Regions from separate parts of the Endozoicomonas sp. Mp262 genome, predicted to be linked through region 1. Evidence: predicted binding sites of a transcription regulator. Region 1 holds the regulator's gene; each other region holds the start of a gene.
What was found. Region 1 encodes FNR, which switches genes on or off when oxygen is low (the NO sensors DNR and NnrR bind a similar motif). Its sites were predicted from a motif close to TTGATNTANATCAA; they were not measured.
Positions count from the first base shown of each region.

Region 2: a site for FNR is predicted at 2,532-2,545, ahead of hcp (hydroxylamine reductase). Genes of this name have one in related genera too.
Region 3: a site for FNR is predicted at 2,060-2,073, ahead of pflB (formate C-acetyltransferase). Genes of this name have one in related genera too.

Region 1 is NZ_CP092489.1:3,196,866-3,201,158, forward strand. Features, by position in the region: gene MJ595_RS14035 (TraR/DksA family transcriptional regulator) at 271-600, shown strand; gene MJ595_RS14040 (hypothetical protein) at 655-1,155, opposite strand; gene MJ595_RS14045 (adenine phosphoribosyltransferase) at 1,244-1,786, opposite strand; gene fnr (fumarate/nitrate reduction transcriptional regulator Fnr) at 1,918-2,679, opposite strand; gene hemN (oxygen-independent coproporphyrinogen III oxidase) at 2,897-4,288, opposite strand.
Region 2 is NZ_CP092489.1:4,073,218-4,077,510, forward strand. Features, by position in the region: gene MJ595_RS17850 (PhnA domain-containing protein) at 1-268, opposite strand, end outside; tRNA gene MJ595_RS17855 (tRNA-Pro) at 423-499, shown strand; gene hcp (hydroxylamine reductase) at 770-2,434, opposite strand; gene crcB (fluoride efflux transporter CrcB) at 2,576-2,956, opposite strand; gene MJ595_RS17870 (DUF2470 domain-containing protein) at 3,329-4,039, shown strand; gene MJ595_RS17875 (heme ABC transporter ATP-binding protein) at 4,077-4,293, opposite strand, start outside.
Region 3 is NZ_CP092489.1:3,071,828-3,076,120, forward strand. Features, by position in the region: gene MJ595_RS13485 (sodium ion-translocating decarboxylase subunit beta) at 1-186, shown strand, start outside; gene MJ595_RS13490 (LysE family translocator) at 209-832, shown strand; gene MJ595_RS13495 (hypothetical protein) at 1,052-1,420, opposite strand; gene pflB (formate C-acetyltransferase) at 2,156-4,293, shown strand, end outside.

The sequences.
Region 1 (4,293 bases):
AGAGTAGTATAATCAAAGGTTTTATTATGGAAAGTAAGGAATATACGTTTAGGGGCTGTCGGGATTTATGATTGATAGCGGATTGAGAGAGGGGTGGTTGCATGCTCCTTGCTGCCTGTTCCCTCTTTGTAAGGTGGGGTAATTATGCCCGTGAGTGTTTGCTATTGTGTTAAGCTATGGGGTGTTCTTTGGGTTAGTGGACACGCGATATGGCCGCATAAGGCTGTGCAATAAGGTGAAATAATTAAGGTATCTGATCAGGGGCGTATTATGGTAAATCATGAGCAGTTAAAAGCATTGCTTCTTTCCCGCAGGGAGGAGCTGACTGATCGTCTCGGTAAAATCAAACAGGGTATGACTCGTAAGTCGAGCGCTGACTGGTCTGAGCAGGCTCAAGAGCGTGAGAATGACGAAGTGATTGATGCCTTGGGTAATGAAGCCACCATTGAGCTGAATCAAATAAATAAAGCGCTGGACAGGATTACTGAAGGGGAATACGGCTACTGCTCTGTCTGTGGTGATGAAATCGCCGATGGGCGCTTGATGGCTATGCCATATACTGACCTGTGCATTCGCTGCGCTGAAGCCCGTGATCAATAAACGCATTTTATCAATGCTCATATTTTTTAACTTTTTGCAATCTGCACCTGCCGGTTATAGGGTTGTCTCAGGTACTGAAATAAGCTGATGATAACAGCTGACGAAGTATTGAGGGGAGCTTGGGCGGTGATGGTTATGGAAGTATTTATGCCAGAGCTTGCCCAGACCCAAGATATCACCGGGGGTTATTTTTTTCACATTGCAGCCTGTGCGATAGTAGATTAACCAGGCGATGACGCTGGAATAGGACAGGTTGGTGACCAGCTCGTAATGAGGGTGAGCCAGAAACTCCCTTTGACTTGCCAACCCTCTTACCTTGCTGGAAAGCTCCGGTTGGGGGGCAAGGAAGTTATCCCATATGTTTTTATGCATTTTGGGCGAAATTTGATAGAGCCCCAGGGATTGGTGGTTTTGGAATTTGATGTGGGTTCCCAGTCCCGATTCGCAGGCAGCAGTGCCCAGCAGCAGGTTTTCTCCCGCCAGGCTCCACATACCTATATGTTTCAGGCTGGGGCGAATAATATAGTGGCGCAGTTCACCCGAACACATTCCCATAGAATACCCTGCCCGTAATAAATGGGCTTTATAGGGTTATCGTTGGGTGATGTTCTGTCTGAAGAAAAAGTACCGGCGGTCTGTCGGTTTACTCCCCGCTAAACGAACAGAGGGGGAAGGTGGGGATGCCTGCTTCCTGCAGTTTGGTAGAACCGCCAAGATCGGGAAGATCTATAATGGCTGCCGCTTCGATGGTTGTTGCTCCGGATTGTCTGATGAGTGCATCGGCAGCCAGAAGGGTACCTCCGGTGGCAATAAGGTCATCTATGAGTAGTACTCTGTCTCCCTGAGAAAAAGAATCCGTCTTTACTTCCAGCGTGGCTGTGCCGTATTCCAATTGATAATCCTGGGCTAAGGTGTCTGGTGGCAACTTTCCTTTCTTCCTGAAAAGAATCAGGGGCTTATGCAGTGCGTAAGCCAGGGTGGAACCCAGCAGAAAGCCACGGGCATCAAGGGCTGCGATATGACTGATATTCTGGTTGATATAACGATGGATAAAGCTGTCAATAACCATCCGGCTCACCCTGGGATTTTCAAACACAGAGGTAATATCCCGGAAGGTAATGCCATCTTTAGGCCAGTCCTGAATAGCTCGGATTTGTGATTTCAGATAATTTTCATCAATTCTCATAAGGTGCCATGAAGGGAGGGCTGATTAATAGGATGCTATGCAAAATATCAAGCGCCATTTTTATGGGGATGACGCTTGTGGGCTTGGCAGAAAAGGTGTTTTCCCGATCCATTCCTGATGGAGTGACAGTGCTAGCTCGCTGCTGTAAGTACATGGGTATTGTCTACTGACTTCCCTCCCGCTAGGGTGCATAGCTCTACAGGCTTACGTATTTCAATTTCCTTGCCTACGGCAGAAATTAAACCGTTTTTCTGGAAGCGGGTAAAAACCCTGCTTACGGTTTCAACAGCCAGACCCAGGTAATTACCCATTTCGTTCCTGGACATGGAGAGTCTGAAGGACTGTGATGAGAAACCCCGGCGACGGAAGCGGCTGGCAAGGTTAATGAGGAATGTTGCTATGCGCTCATCCGCATTCTTTTTTGAAAGCAGCATCATCATCTGTTGGTCTTCGCGGATTTTTTTACTCATCAGTCGCATCAGATGCCTGCGAAGCTCGGGAAAATCATCAGAAAGACTTTCAAGCTGTTCAAAGGGGATTTCGCAGACCATAGTGGTTTCCATTGCTTGGGCGGAAACAGGATAGGTATCCGTATCCATACCGCTAAGGCCAAGGATTTCACTGGGAAGGTAGAAGGAGGTGATCTGCTCTTCACCCTCATTAGTGGCTGTGTAGGTCTTTATCGCGCCTGAGCGTACCGCATAGACGCTAGCGAATGGGTCGCCTTCAAGAAACAGGTGCTCTCCTTTTTTCAGAGGGCGTCCCCGTTTGATGATTCGATCCAGTTGATCAATATCTTTTATACTCAAGGCAAGTGGCAGGCATAGAGAGCTTAGACTGCAATCTCTGCAGGCCACATGGCTGGGCTGTCGGACGTTGGGCTTGGACGTCATTGAGTGGCCTCAAGGTCGTATTGGCAAAAACGCCCCTATTTTATGGAAAATATGGCCAGAATTTAAGTGTTATATGCACGGAATCGCTTAGTGGAAGGCGTATGGCAGACGGAATTTTATAGTAATTATGACTTTTATTAAAAGAAAACCATATGCCTTCTGGTATATAGTGGTAGTAAGTACTTGCTTATCAATGTTTGTTGTTTAGCTGATATTATTAGATTACCTTTGAGTATAGAGGTTGATCTGTTGTTTTTTTAAGGTATTTATCAAAAATCATGCAAACATTGCGAATAAGTAACCGGCCTTTTGGTTGTATTGTGATCGATTGAGCGTTGTCGTCTACCAGGAGTAGCCCGTCTTTTTGCATGTCTGCCACCCGAGCCATTTCCCGGGAGAAGTAATCCTGAAAATGGATTTGATATTGCTGCTCTATTTTTCCCATATCGAGGTGAAAATGACAGATAAGCTGGTTGATGATGGCTTGCCTGATTTCATCATCCTGGCTCATTGTCAGCCCTCGATAATGAGGAATGATGTCCTGCTCAATACAGCTGGCATAGGCTTTTTCATCAACCTGGTTTTGTGTGTAGACCGAGCCTATCTTGCTGATAGAGGAAACGCCCATGCCGACGAGATCGCAGTGACTGTGGGTGGTATAGCCCTGAAAGTTGCGGTGCAGTGTCCCGGCATCCTGGGCAATGGCCAAGTCATCCTCGGGTAAGGCAAAATGATCCATGCCGATATAGGTATAGCCTCGTTTTAGCAGTTTTTCAATGGATTGCTCCAGTATTGCCAGCTTTGTCTCTGCTGAAGGGAGATCCTGGGGGTTAATCCGGCGTTGTGGTTTAAACCGGTGGGGAAGGTGTGCGTAGTTAAATAGTGACAGGCGATCCGGCGCCATCTCGATGATGCGGTCAAGGGTTGAGCTAAAGGATTCAGTGCTTTGATGAGGTAGCCCATAAATTAAATCCATATGAATGGACTTGAATGTCATGGTTCTGGCAGCGTCCAGTACAGAGAGAATTTGCTGCTCACTTTGAACCCGGTTCACTGCTTTTTGAACCACGGGATTGAGATCCTGAACACCAATACTGATCCGGTTAAAGCCTAAATCGCTGAGCAGTGACATTTTTGGCCAGTCCACTTCCCGTGGGTCAAGCTCAATGGAATAGTCAACACTGTCACCTCGCATCAGTCCAAAATGCTGATCTATTTTGTCCACTAATGCCGATAGCTGTTCATTACTAAGAAAGGTGGGTGTTCCTCCGCCAAAATGCATTTGCTCAACGGGCTGACGGATATCAAAGAATTCTGACTGTAACTCTATTTCCCGGAAGAGGTGTTTCAGGTAGCTTGTGGACCTGGTTTTATGCTTGGTCACAATTTTGTTGCATGCGCAGTAATAGCATACATGGGTGCAAAACGGGATATGAAAATACAGGGACAGTGGTTTTGCTGTAATGGCACTGCGCCAGGCGTTGGACTGATAACTTTGGCGATCGAAATCTTCGGTAAATTGAACCGCTGTAGGATAAGAGGTATAGCGGGGACCAGACAGGTTGTAGTGTGATATCAGTTCCGAGTCCCAGATGGGGGCGTCTCTCATAATGA
Region 2 (4,293 bases), 880 kb from region 1:
CAGCACTCAATTGTTTCAGCATGCGCCAGACAACCACCTGTACCGCCGGAACCTGACTCCACATACTATCGTTCAAACAACGCCAGTGATTACTGTCCGCTTTTTCAGGTTGCCCTATCTGATCCAGGCAGGTCTTGCATACCAGCACAGCATCATCAGCCTTGCCTGATGAGCGCGGTGGCACCTCATAGACGTCAAGATGATCGGTGGCATTACAAAGCTCACATTTAGAGTCACTGCGATCATGCAAAATAGTTTCAATGGCCATTTAAAATACTCACATCATATCGGTAATAAAACGTCAAACACTAACCCGGATATTTTATACACTACCCCGAGCATTACGCGGGGCAGTGTATAAAATATCCTGACTAAAACCAAAACTTGCATAACGCCCCGAATTATGGATAATTCAAGGCCATCGGAGCGTAGCGCAGCCTGGTAGCGCACCACAATGGGGTTGTGGGGGTCGGAGGTTCAAATCCTCTCGCTCCGACCATTATTAAACGACTATAAAAACCATTTCACACTTCTTTCTTCTTCCCATTTACCGTACAACCACCCAGACTATATATCAGACTAATGCCCTCTGATCACCTCCTATTATTATACTCAAACAACAGAGACACAGAGTTTTTATACCTTAAAAAACCTCTGCGCCCTATGCTAAACAAAACACCTTTTCCGGCGCCCCTCTCGCCGGGAATAAGATAAAACCAAGCCTTTTTAAAGATTTTAAAAAGGCTAGGGGTATACACTCACTTCAAACTTAAGCAACTGACAGAATCTGTTTTAAATCCTGTTCAACCGTTGAGGTCATTTTCAACTGGAATTTCTCAGTGAGAGTATCCAGCAAGTTCTCGGTAAGGAAAGCCGGAGGCGTTGGACCGGTATAAATATTTTTTACGCCCAGAGCCAGCAAGGTTAATAAAATAACTATTGCTTTTTGTTCAAACCATGAAAGTACCAGGGTCAAGGGAAGCTCATTAATATCGCAATCAAACTCGGCCGCCAGAGCCAAAGCCAGCTGAATGGCGGAATATGCATCATTACACTGACCAATATCCAGCAGCCGTGGAATACCACCAATGTCGCCAAAATCCAGTTTATTAAATTTATATTTACCGCAGGCCAGCGTCAGGATCACACTGTCTTTAGGCACAGCTTCGGCCATATCCCTGAAATAAGCACGTTCAGCCTTGTCACCATCACAGCCGCCAATCAGGAAAAAGTGCTTGATATCGCCGGACTTTACTTTTTCTATCACGGCAGGTGCCGCCTGCATCAGGGCATTACGGGCAAAACCCGTGGTGATATAGTGAGGTATGTCATCCTGTTCAAAGCCCGGCAATGCCAGTGCTTTATCGATGACCCGGGTGAAATCATGCCCCTCGATATGTTGAACACCAGGCCATCCCACACTATTGCAGGTAAATATCCGATCCCCATAATTTCCAATGGTGGGATCAATAATGCAGTTTGAGGTCATCACAATAGCACCGGGAAACTGTGCAAACTCACGCTGCTGGTTTTGCCAGGCACTACCGTAATTACCTACCAGATGAGGGTATTTTTTTAGTTGAGGGTAAGCATGGGCAGGCAACATCTCCCCGTTAGTGTATACATTAATTCCCTTCCCTTCGGTCTGTTTGAGAATAGATTCCAGGTCAATCAAATCATGGCCTGAAACCAAAATCGCTTTTCCGGCTACCGAACGGGTATTAACCCGGGTTGGCTCCGGATCACCAAAGGTTTCTGTTTCCCCTTTATCCAGCATTTCCATAATGCGGTAATTGAACAATCCAATGGACATGGCATTATCAAGCAGAGCCTGAATCTCTTGTGGATCTGAACCCAACCAGGCCATATGCCTGTGAAACTCGGCATAAATCACATCATCACGCTCTCCAAGCACCCTGGCATGCTCCATATAAGCCGCTGCCCCTTTGAGGGCATAGAGATTGAGCAGGCGCAAACCGATAACATCCTCACCCACGGTATCTTTTCCCCGGTTGGGCAGTAACTCCGGTGCCTGAAACAGTAAACCCGCCTTATCTTTAGCCAGTGAAAACGAAGCGGGACCCATTAAAACTTCAGGCTGACGACCATTGGCAGCACACTTGTTTTCATACGCTGCCCGAAGCCAGTCCCTGGCTTGCTCTGCCTCCCGGGCAAGTTGAACAATCCGGTGATCATCAAAGTTAACATTGGTTAATGTGGCAAAAAACGCCTGGGGTACAAACGCATCAAGATCCGGGTTAATGATCCCTTCTTCTCTGGCAACCAGGGCGTAGGCAGAGACTCCCTGAAGCATGTAGATCAGCACATCCTGCAAATCAGATGTCACTGCATTTTTCCCACACAGGCCACGAACATATGCACAGCCATTACCGGCAGGGGTTCGAATAGTTTGCTCACACTGGATGCAGAACATAATTCATCACTCATATTAAGATGCATAAAATATGCATCTTAATATAAAGAGAAATAGTTCCTTTACCCAGGATTCCACTGGCTAAAGCCATAAACTATTGACTCAGATCAACTTGCAAAAGCAATCTATTTACCAGGACAATCAAAGCAACCACCTAACACCCTGATAACCAGCCCATGTCCCTACCAAACAAATAATGACGCTTATTACAATATAAACGACAGCCTCTGGTAAATGGTTGGACTGAATAAGCCGGAAACTATCCAGGGAAAAAGTCGAAAAGGTAGTTAAGGCACCAAGAAAACCGGTAATAGCCAGATTTTTCCATACAGGTGGTAACATGGCCTTTTCAACCAGGCAGTACCAGCCAATTCCTATAAGCACAGATCCCAGAACATTGACGGTTAAAGTGGGTAAGGGATAGAGGTGACTGTTCCCGGATACCGCAAAACGGCCATAAATAAAAGAACGCAACAGTGCACCCAGTGCACCACCCATAGCAACAGCAAGATAATTTATCATAAGTAACTCGGGGAGCCGTCCCCAACACCTGACAGAAAGCATCAAGAACGCTGAAACGGCAACACAATAAATCAGGAGACATATCAATGTCCCATGCAAACCACTGTTTATCAGTTTAAAAAAAGGATAAAAACATAATTATACCTGATCCAGCTCCAGACTTAACCCGACAGATCATTGAAAGAGTTTTGAAGGCAATGACCGGGATCGTTATCCCAAGCCTTAAAAAATAATATTGATAATCATTATCATTTGATTATAATTCAATCATTGATTGTTCAGTCAAACCACGCCCTACTATCAAACGGCAGTGGTCATATTTATTCATAAGCAGTCCACAAAAGTCTGCTACTTAATACTATGAGACCCCGTATGGAACGCAAAGAAGAAGCTGCCTTTGACGCCCGATCACTAATGCTCAAAGAATACAGCGGCATTCTTTCAACACACTCTCATGATGTGCCCGGCTACCCTTTTGGCTCCGTAATGCCTTATTGCCTTGATAAGGAAGGATGCCCCTTAATACTAATCAGCCGAATTGCCCAGCACACCAAAAACATCCAGGAAAACCCGAGGGTTTCATTAATCATCACAGAAAGCCATGTTGATGATGCCCACCTGGGCGCTCGACTGACCTGGATTGGAGATGCCGAGCTGATCGAAGACCACAGCGAGATAGCAAAGCGTTATTACTCTTTCTTTCCCCAATCACAGGATTACCATAAAACCCACCGCTTTGATTTCTATCGGATCAACCTGGTTAGGGCGCGCTATATTGGCGGTTTTGGTAAAATTTTCTGGATCAAGAATGAGCTTTTAACCAAAGTTAATCCATTTGTTGGTGAAACTGAAACCAATATGATTAAGCATATGAATGAAGATCATATTGATGCCATGGTCAAATATTGCAAGGCTGCCAATATTGAATTACCGGAAGGTATTGAACCTCGTATGGCCGGTATCAATAGTGAAGGCATACATCTATTGATTGACAGGAAACTTGTTTTTATCCGATTTTCCAATGAAGTCCAACAGCCAGTAGAAGTCCGACAGCAATTGGTGGCAATGGCAAAAATAGCCTGACTCGTCGACCCAGAAATCTCCCGCTTTCAAACGGCCCCTAGCAGTTCACAACCAGGGGGCATTTCTGTGAAGGATGCTCAGTTATACTCACCTGAATATTAAAAACCTTTTCGATGATACCCGGTGTTAGCACCTCGAAAGGCTTGCCTTCTGCAACCAGTTGTCCCTGCTGGAGAATAATAATCCTGTCCGCATACCGGGCAGCCAGATTCAGGTCATGGAGAATTACAAGCACCCCCAAACCTGCATCCGCC
Region 3 (4,293 bases), 130 kb from region 1:
AATCCTTTAATTGGCTCGGCGGGGGTTTCTGCTGTGCCTATGGCTGCAAGGGTATCTAATAAGGTTGGGCTGGAAGCAAATCCCCACAACTATCTTTTAATGCATGCAATGGGACCTAATGTGGCCGGGGTTATTGGATCAGCGGTGGCAGCTGGTGTGATGATCAGGTATATAACAGCATCATAAGCACCAGAGAATAAGGGCTGCTATGGTAGACTTGTCGGTTTTAGTGTTATTTATTCCTACATTTTTTCTGGTATCGGTGACGCCGGGGATGTGTATGATGCTGGCAATGACAATGGGGATGACAATAGGTATACGTCAAACCCTATGGATGATGCTGGGAGAGCTTACCGGTGTGGCACTAGTGGCTGTATCTGCGGTGATTGGTATAGCAGCCGTCATGTTGGCTTATCCATCGGTTTTTACAGTATTAAAGTGGCTTGGGGGTTGCTATCTGGTCTTTTTGGGGATACAGATGTGGCTATCCAGGGGGCGGATGTCGATTCCTCAGGGTCAGGAAAAAAGTCAGGCCGTTTCAGCTAAGGAATTGGCAGTGCAGGGGTTTGTAACCGCTGTCGTTAACCCTAAAGGCTGGGCTTTTTTTATTGCTTTGTTACCTCCGTTTATACGTGCTGACTATGCCCTGGTTCCACAGCTTGTGGTCTTGATTAGCCTGATACTGCTTTTAGAGTCAATATGTTTGTTGATCTATGCCAGCGGGGGTAAAACCCTGGGATATCTGCTACAAAAAAGTTCCCATGTTCGGGTAATGAATCGCGTTGCCGGAAGTTTGATGCTGCTGGTTGGCTTGTGGTTAATACTTGGCTAATGCTGTTAGGTAAGAAGGGATATTTCATAATAATTAAATGTGTTAATAAAGGTTTGTTTACTTTGGATATGGATAAATAAGAACCTTTCGTAAAACAAGTGACGTAAGGTTAATGAAAAATACTTACCTTAATAAGCAAACCCGTAGAAACACTTTATGGATATAATGAAAAAATGCTTTTTAAAGCATTGTTATGAAATATCCAGGTGGTATGCACGCTTAGTTCAATGTTTCGCTCTGCATATTTGACAGATTATAGTGGCGACGTTTTTTATAAGTTACCTTAGGTGTGTGGTGAGGGTTATGATGTGAATGACTACTTTCATCTAACCTGCTGCTAGTATCAGGGTTTCTTGACTGAGAAGTTCTAAAAATTGACCTTGGCTGATGATCGGTGGCTTCAAATGATTTTTCTGGCTGTTCCCCCAGATTATTTTCCAGGTTTGGTTGAGCTTCATCCTGCATATTTAACCGCATTCTATAAGGGTGACCATAGCCCCTTCTTCTTCGTGGCTTGCTGGTTTTGGGTTCGGGTGGCTTTAATCCAGTAAATTCTTCATAAACTGTTGTATATGAGTATTTGCTCATGGGTGCCTCCAGGCTAAATGCATTCCACTATAATGTTGTTGAATTATTACTTTGATAGTAGACAATAGCATCAGATCCATGAATAGGTAACAGTACCTAAAGAGATTTGAAAGATGCAATTGTTCTATTTGCCAAATTAAACGGTTAATTCGATCAACTAATGACCATCGTTGAGGTATAAGCTTTCCTCTTTGTAAGCTACTGGAAAATACTGAGGAATTCTGGGGTAATACTGTCTCCCCTTCTTTTGCTATTCTTGTATTTCATGGTTTTTGGTTAGTTACTGCATAGCATAGCAGTATAGATTCTAATTAATATGTATGTTTCATAATATTTTTGAATGTAGGTTGTGTAGTAATAACTAATTCGTTGTTTATGAAAAATTTGGGGAAAAAACTTATCAAGCGTCTTTTTTTAAGATTTTCTGTCTGACAGTTGACGTGTGTATTTATTGAATAACAGGGGGAGGATAGATTTTAATACCAAGTTAAGTATTAGCACTAATAGTGGAATAACCGTACATAAGATAATGTTTTTGGTGTACTGGAGCGCGCTGGGTTCTCTAACAATAGCTGTGTACGAGCAGTAATATCTCGAGTTGATATAGTTCAACAATACTTCAATGACTGCTTTCATGTTTTGACATGAGTCAAGCAGTTGTGTGCTCGACATCGGCTGAAAAAAGAGTAATTTTCGGCACTCCCAAGGATTTCTCAAAAACGAGGAGCCAATCAAATGAGCATTCAAGGTACCGATCTGCCAGCAGGTTGGGAAGGTTTTAAACTGGGTGACTGGGCAGAAGAAATCAATGTCCGGGACTTTATCCAGAAGAACTACACTCCCTTTGAAGGGGACCATTCATTCCTGGCTGGTGCCACTGACGCAACCACAACCCTGTGGGCTGATGTCATGGAGGGCATCAAGGAAGAGAATCGTACCCACGCACCTGTTGATTTTGATACAGACCTGCCTTCTACTGTTAATTCCCATGATGCTGGATACATTCGTCAGGATCTGGAGAAAATTGTTGGTCTGCAAACCGATAAGCCCCTGAAGCGTGCTATTATCGCTAACGGTGGTATCCGTATGGTTGAGACTTCTTGCGAAGTGTATGGCAAGAAGCTTGATCCCCAGGTTAAGAAAATCTTCACTGAATACCGCAAGACCCACAATGCGGGTGTATTTGATGCCTATACACCTTCCATTCGTGCTTGCCGTAAGTCCGGTGTTATCACTGGTCTGCCTGATGCTTATGGCCGTGGTCGTATTATTGGTGACTACCGTCGTGTAGCCCTGTACGGTATTGACCATCTGATCGCTGACAAGAAAAAGCAGCACGCTAGCCTGGACGCGGTTCTGGAAACCGGTGAAAACCTGGAAGATACCATCAAGCTGCGTGAAGAGATCATGGAGCAGATCCGTGCCCTGATGCAGATGAAAGATATGGCAGGCAAGTATGGCTGCGATATCAGCAAGCCTGCCACCAATGCACAGGAAGCTGTTCAGTGGACTTACTTCGGTTACCTGGCGGCTGTTAAATCCCAGAATGGCGCTGCCATGTCTCTGGGTCGTGTAGCCAGCTTCCTGGATATATACATTGAGCGTGACCTGAAAGCCGGTCATATTACAGAAACCGATGCTCAGGAAATGATCGACCACTTCGTCATGAAGCTGCGTATGGTTCGCTTCCTGCGTACTCCGGAATACGATCAGCTGTTCTCCGGTGATCCAATCTGGGCAACAGAATCCATTGGTGGTATGGGTCTGGACGGCCGCACACTGGTTACCAAGAACAGCTTCCGTTTCCTGAACACCATGTACACCATGGGTCCATCTCCTGAGCCTAACATCACTGTACTGTGGTCTGAGCAACTGCCTCAAGGCTTCAAGGAATACTGTGCCAAGGTTTCCATTGACACCAGCTCCATCCAGTATGAAAACGACGACCTGATGCGTCCGGATATGAGCAGTGATGACTACGCCATTGCCTGCTGTGTATCGCCAATGGTTGTTGGTAAGCAGATGCAGTTCTTCGGTGCCCGTGCAAACCTGGCCAAGACCCTGCTGTACGCCATCAATGGTGGTATTGATGAGAAGCTGAAGATTCAGGTTGGTCCTAAAGAAGCGCCAATTACTGATGAAGTGCTGGATTACGATACTGTCTACGCGCGTCTGGATAAACTGATGGACTGGCTGGCAACTCAGTATGTCACCGCCCTGAACTGCATCCACTACATGCACGACAAGTACTCCTATGAAGCGGCTCAGCTGGCTCTGCATGACCGTGATGTATTCCGCACTATGGCTTGTGGTATTGCGGGTCTGTCCGTTGCTGCTGACTCCCTGTCTGCGATCAAGTATGCCAAGGTTAAGCCTGTACGTGATGAAGACGGTGTTGCTATCGACTTCGAAATCGAGGGTGATTATCCGAAGTTCGGTAACAACGAAGAGCGTGTTGATACCATTGCCTGTGAGCTGGTTGAAACCTTCATGAAGAAGGTGGCATCTCACAAGATGTACCGCAATGCCAAGCCAACCCAGTCTATCCTGACCATTACCTCTAACGTGGTATACGGTAAGAAGACCGGTACGACTCCAGACGGACGTCGTGCAGGCCAGCCTTTTGGCCCGGGTGCTAACCCAATGCACGGTCGTGACACCAGTGGTGCGGTTGCATCCCTGAGTTCTGTGGCCAAGCTGCCATTTGCCTATGCAAAAGACGGTATTTCCTACACCTTCTCCATCGTGCCTAAGGCACTGGGTAAGGATGATGACGGTCGTCGCAAGAACCTGGTAGGCCTGATGGACGGTTACTTCCACCATGAAGTGGATCGTGAAGGTGGCCAGCACCTGAACGTTAACGTCCTGAACCG